One region of the Holdemania filiformis genome, then DNA from elsewhere that is predicted to be linked to it. Evidence: predicted binding sites of a transcription regulator. Region 1 holds the regulator's gene; the other holds the start of a gene.
What was found. Region 1 encodes Rex, which represses fermentation and respiration genes when NADH is low (regulators of the CRP and FNR family bind a similar motif). Its sites were predicted from a motif close to GTGAANNNNTTCAC; they were not measured.
Positions count from the first base shown of each region.

Region 2: adhE (bifunctional acetaldehyde-CoA/alcohol dehydrogenase) is a predicted target of Rex. The motif match lies at 1,938-1,951, and genes of this name have one in related genera.

Region 1 is NZ_QRUP01000001.1:407,243-410,496, forward strand. Features, by position in the region: gene asnS (asparagine--tRNA ligase) at 1-1,172, opposite strand, end outside; gene DWY25_RS02055 (redox-sensing transcriptional repressor Rex) at 1,434-2,054, opposite strand; gene tsaD (tRNA (adenosine(37)-N6)-threonylcarbamoyltransferase complex transferase subunit TsaD) at 2,109-3,131, opposite strand; gene rimI (ribosomal protein S18-alanine N-acetyltransferase) at 3,128-3,254, opposite strand, start outside.
Region 2 is NZ_QRUP01000019.1:56,284-59,537, forward strand. Features, by position in the region: gene DWY25_RS13685 (peptidoglycan-binding domain-containing protein) at 1-1,734, opposite strand, end outside; gene adhE (bifunctional acetaldehyde-CoA/alcohol dehydrogenase) at 1,970-3,254, shown strand, end outside.

The DNA.
Region 1 (3,254 bases):
TCACGCTGGGAACCGCCGACCAGTTCGCCGACCGCCGGCACCAACAAATCACAGGCCGCCACGGTTGTCCCATCGTCGTTCATCCGCATATAGAACGCTTTGATATCCTTCGGATAATCGATCAGGAAGACCGGTCCCTTTACGACTTCTTCGCACAGATAACGCTCATGTTCCGTATTGAGATCGACGCCCCAGGAAACCGGGTTTTCAAACTTTTTCTTGGCCTTCAACAGATGATCGATCGCCTCCGTGTACGGCATCCGCACGAATTCACTGTTCAGTACATGGTTCAGGCGTTCCAGTAACGTGTTGTCGATAAACTGGTTGAAGAATTTCATTTCCTCCGGGCAGTTATCCAACACGTACTGAATGCAGTATTTGATCATATCTTCAATCAGATCCATATCATCTTCCAGATCCGCGAACGCAATTTCCGGTTCTACCATCCAGAATTCAGAAGCATGGGTTGTTGTGTTGGAGTTTTCCGCACGGAAGGTGGGACCAAAGGTGTAAACGTCGCGGAAAGCCATCGCAAACGCTTCCGCCTGCAGCTGACCAGAAACCGTGAGGTTTGCCTTCTTGCCGAAGAAGTCCTCTTCATAGTTGCCGTCATCGCGGGTAGTGACGGTAAAGACCTCGCCTGCGCCTTCTGCGTCGTTGCCGGTAATGATCGGGGCGTTAACGTAGACAAAGCCCTGATCCTGGAAAAACTCGTGAATCGCCATCGCCAGGACGGAGCGGACGCGGAAAACCGCGTTGAACGTGTTGCTGCGCGGACGCAGATGTCCGATCTCGCGCAGATACTCAAACGAATGCCGTTTTTTCTGCAACGGGTAGGTGTTGTCGCAGGCGCCTTCCAAAATCACTTCTGTGACCTGCAGCTCAAATGGCTGCTTCGCCTGCGGGGTCAGTACGACTTTCCCCGTAACAGTCAGCGCCGTGCCTGTCAGATATTTGGATACATCCTGAAAATTGGCCAGATCGGAAGAGTAAACAAGCTGAGCGTTGCGGAAATACGTTCCATCGTTCAGCTCGATAAACCCGATCGAACCGTTGTTGCGGTTGGTTCTGACCCATCCCTGCAGCTGGGCATACTCGATCTGATCGGTTTCCATGGTGCTGCCGGAACAAGCCATTTCGTAGAGTTCTCTGACGGTCATGAATGTAAGCATACTTTTCTCCTTTTGTCTATTTATAAATAAAAAAACGTTCCTGATTAAGGAACGTTGAACAACGTGGTGCCATCCTCATTCGCCCGAATGATCGCAAAATCACCAGGCCTCAGGGTGCGTTAACGCCGCCGACGGGATCGTCTACTTTCAGTTCTCCGATCCGGCTCCCAGAGTGTTCCGCATTCCCTGACTGAACTCCGGCTTTCACCCTGCCCGGCTCGCTGTGCTTCAGTAATGGGATCGTTCTCTTTTCGCTGCCTTCTACTTTTTCATGTTGTTGGTTTCAAAAACCAATTCCTGGATCGTTGAAACGACGTCGATCGGCTTGACCAGAACTCCCTTAGGAACCTGGAAATGCTCGTGCGAGAAATCAACAATCCCGGTAATGCCGCATTCGATCAGACGATCGGCCGCGTCCTGAACATTCGATGAAACGCACAGGATCGCAATCCGGCAGCCTTCCGGAATCTTATCCTTCATTTCATCAACGTGGTAAACCGGAATCGGCGTTTTCCCGACAGACTCCGGACGGATGTCAAAGGCACATACAATCTCGCCGACAACATGGTTCCAGCGATTGTAATTCATTAAAGCTTTCCCAAGGTTGCCTGCTCCGACAAGAATAATCTTCTCGTCGAATCCCATGCCCAACTGTTCGTTGAATATTTCAATCAGGCGGTCAACGTCATAGCCATAACCTTGCTTCCCCAGCGATCCCAGGAATGAGAAATCCCGGCGGATCGTCGTGGACTCAATGGCCACATATTCCGAAAGCTCCTTGGACATGATCCGGGTTACGCCGGAATTTTTGAGTTTGCGTAAAGCTTTCAGATAGATTGGATAACGCTGCAGTGTAGCCTTAGGGACTGACTTTGTTGGCATACTATCAACCCCTTCTGCATTATTCTAGCACACTTGTTTTAAATTGTGAATGATTTAATGAATTGAACTTGTTTCAATTTCCATCGACGGGTTCGCGGCGATGTCCAATGAGCCGTTTAAACCGTGCGTATACGCTGTCCAGCCGGCGGCGCCGATCATCGCGGCATTGTCCGTACAGCACCATAACGGCGGAATCGTCAGATGAACCTCCGGCGTTTCCTGAATCATCTCCGAGATTTTCTCACGCAGGCGGGAATTCGCCGCGACGCCGCCTGCCAATACGACCTGCTTCGGTTTAAATTCTTTAACTGCCTGCATCGTCTTTTTCAGCAGCGTGTCAAGCGCCGCTTCCTGGAAAGCGTAGGAAAGATCTTCCTTGTTCAGTTCCTCGCCCTTTTTATTTTCCCGGTCGATCAGCTGCAGGACCGCCGATTTCAAACCGCTGAAGGAAAAATCAAGCGGCTTCTCGGTCTTCGGCTTCGGCAAGGTGTAATGCGGATGTCCCTGTTTTGCCATTTTATCAATGACCGGACCACCCGGATACCCGGTTCCCATCACTCGGGAAACCTTGTCATACGCCTCGCCGATCGCATCGTCCTGCGTTGTGCCGAGAATCTCAAACGACCACTCATCTTTCATCCAAACCAGCTCGGTATGACCGCCGGACACCACCAGCGCAATCATCGGGAAGCGCAGTTCGTCGACGAAGCGGTTGGCGTAAATATGTCCGATGATGTGATGCAGCGGGATCAGCGGTTTATCGTAATACCAGGCCAGGGTTTTCGCGGCCTGGACGCCGACATGCAGCGAACCCACAAGGCCGGGGCCCTGCGTTACCGCGATCGCTAAAATATCGTCCATCGTCACCTCGGCCTGCGCCAGCGCTTCTTCGATGACCACAGAAATATTTTCAACGTGGATCCGTGAAGCGACCTCCGGAACGACGCCGCCGTATTTTTTATGGACGTTAATCTGTGAAGAAACGATATTGGAACAGATCTTGCAGCCGTCCTCTACCACCGCGGCGGCCGTTTCATCACAGCTGGACTCAATGGCCAGGATTAAATTTCGTTTCATAAATTCCCTCCTATTGGCTTCATCATCAAATACGCGTCTTCATGGTTATCCTGGTAATAGCTTTTCCGGATATTGATGATTTCAAAACCATATTTTTTATAACACGTTAAAGCTGGAGCATTG
Region 2 (3,254 bases), on a different contig from region 1:
GGTCTGGAAAGCACGTACTGCCGCTTCCGTCGCCGCACCGAAGATCCCGTCGACGACCAGCTGATTGGAATTGCCCCAGCCCTGGTTGATGACGTTCAGCGCCATCTGCATGATGCTGACATTCTCGCCGCGGCTGCCTAAGCGCAGCGACGTTCCCGGATAAGCCGGGATCTTCTGGGAAATCGGCGGAACGATCGACTGGGTTTCCCGATAGGCCCGCACCAGGATATCCCAGGTCTGCCGCCCTACGATCCCATCGGCCGTCAGACCGGCTAGCTTCTGGAAGGCCACAACCGCATTGCGGGTCGAAGCGCCGAAGCTGCTGTCGATTTTCACCGTCGGCACACGCGAGGTAAACAACGCGATCTTCTGCAGGTAAAACTGGATTTCCTGCACATAGACGTTGCGGTCGCCCTGACGCAGCGCGCGGCCCGGATAGACGCCCGGCAGCCGGTCCTCGACGCCTTCGGAGCTGAGCTCGGCCAGCTTTTTCACCGCGACGTAAATATAGGAAATCTTATACCAGGTTCCTTTACCGACAATGCCGTCCGCGGTTAAGGAAAACTGCCGCTGGAACGCCTTGACCGCGTTCTCCGTACCTTCTCCGAAAATACCGTCGATCGGATAGGTTGGCGGAATATTCGGATAGTTTACGGCAATCCGGTTCAGCTGATTCTGGATGATCGCCACGCTGTCGCTGCGCACGCCGCGCTGCAGATTCAGTCCCGGGAAGGAACCGCTGACCCCCTCGATTCGATTGGTATCGATCAATTCAATATCATTTCCATAATAATATTGCAGAATTTCAAAAGCGTTGAGGCCCTTGTTTGCCTGATCGACAGTGCCCCATTGCTTTAAGCCTTTGCACCATACCTGCCGGCCGTCGCAATATTCCGCGTAATATGGATTCACCGTGTTCACCTTGCGGATATATTCGTTGAAAATATCGTCGACGACCTTGCTGATGCTGGTGAAAATATCCCGGCCGTATACGAAATACTGATCGAACGCCGTGCTGTTGGTGATATCGAACGAATAACCGCGGCTGCGGTACCATTCAGTATAAACACGATTCAAGCACAGCGAGATCTGACAGTAAATATTCGCACGCAGACTCTGTTCCGGCCAGGTCGGATAAATTTCGCTGGACGCTACATTCTTAATGTAGTCCTTGAAGGTCACCGTCACATTTTGGGCGCTGGCAGTCGGCCGGCCCAGATGCACGGTCACATATTTGGGAATAATCGGATAATCCAGAATGTACGGCGCGATCGATTCCTCGGCGTCGCCTGCGCCGACGCTCTCGTTAAAACCGCAGCAGCCGCCGCGCGAACAGCCGCAGGAACGAGCCATGGAGCGGGTCAGGGCATGTTCGGGAATTTCGATGAATTCCTCAAACTGCGGCGCCAGTTCCTCGTCGGCATTGAGCAGGTCTACCTGCAGCAGCGCTTCCTCCTGCGCGAAAATCTGAACATTGCGGAATGTCCGGTCCGCAAATCCGGCTTTGGACACCGTTACATGCACCTGCGCGTACGGCTTTGTCTGATTGTCGGGATTCAAGCTCAGCTCCCGGTCGGGCGCCTCGATTCGGATTACCGGACTCTTGCCGTTCGCTCCGCTGCTCAACCGCAGATCCACCGTCTGATCGTCGTTGGTCACGATGATCGCCGCGCCTTCGATCGGCAGCGCTTGCTGAGCCACGGTTACTTCTACGATTAAAGTACCATATTGCATCGCTGTCACCTCCACTGCTACGATATGCGATACCGCATTTTTCAGTTGGGCAGGGTTCAGTATTCTGTCGATTTCCGAAGTTTTTTGATGTAAGCGGTACCGAAAAAACTTTTTATGAATGTAACCGTTTACTTGTGAAAAAGTTGTCATAAGCCTATTGCAACGTCTTTTTCGACATGCTATAATCACACCCGTAAAGACAAGTGAAACTATTCACAACAAGGAGGATATTCTGATGGAAGAAACACTTAGCCCGGCTCAGGCGGAAGTCAATCAATTAGTTGAAAACGGCTTGCAGGCCCTGGATGACTTTTTAAAGCTGGATCAGGACCAGGTCGACTACATCGTCGCCAAATGTTCGGTCGCAGCCCTGGATAAACACGGCGAATTAGCCAAACTGGCGATTGAGGAAACCAAGCGCGGCGTCTTTGAAGACAAGGCCACCAAGAATCTGTTCGCCTGCGAATATGTTGTCAACCACATGCGGCACCTGAAATCGGTCGGTGTCATTAAGGAGGACGAGGTTCAGGGATTAACCTACGTCGCCGAACCGGTCGGCGTCGTCGCCGGCGTCACTCCGGTCACCAATCCGACATCCACCGCGATTTTCAAGAGTTTAATCTGCCTGAAGACGAGAAACCCGATCATCTTCGGTTTCCATCCGAACGCTCAGCAGTGCTCCGTCGCGGCCGCCAAGGTCGTCTATGAAGCCGCGGTCAAAGCGGGCGCCCCGAAAAACTGCATTCAGTGGATCGAACATCCAAGTATGGAAGCAACCTCGGCGCTGATGAATCATCCGGGTGTCGCAACGATCCTGGCTACCGGCGGCAACGCGATGGTCAAAGCGGCGTACAGCTGCGGCAAGCCGGCCCTGGGCGTCGGCGCGGGCAACGTTCCGGCGTACATTGAAACGACCGCCGATATCAAACAGGCGGTCAACGACATCGCCTTGTCCAAGGCGTTCGACAACGGCATGATCTGCGCTTCGGAACAGGCCGTCATCGTCGATAAGGAAATCTACGACGACGTCAAGGATCAGTTCAAGAATTACAATGTCCACTACGCAAATAAGAAAGAAAAGGAAATGCTGGAACAGTACATGTTCGGCGTCAAGGCCTTCACCAAAAACGTCGGTGCGGCCAAGCTGAATCCGGATATCGTTGGTAAGTCCGCGGCCTGGATCGCCGAGCGGGCCGGCTTCACCGTCAATCCGCGCACCAGCATCATCATCGTGGAATGTAAGGAAGTCGGACCGAACGAACCGCTGACCCGCGAAAAATTATCGCCGGTGCTGGCCATGCTGAAAGCGGAATCGGTCGACGATGGGTTCGATAAAGCGGAAGCGATGGTCATGTTCAACGGCATCGGCCACAGCGCCGCCATTCACACCGCCAACGCCGATTTAGCGAAGCGTTTCGGCGAACGGATCAAAGCCTGCCGGATCATCTGGAATTCACCAAGCACCTTCGGCGGCATCGGCAACGTCTACAACTCCTTTATTCCGTCCCTGACCCTGGGCT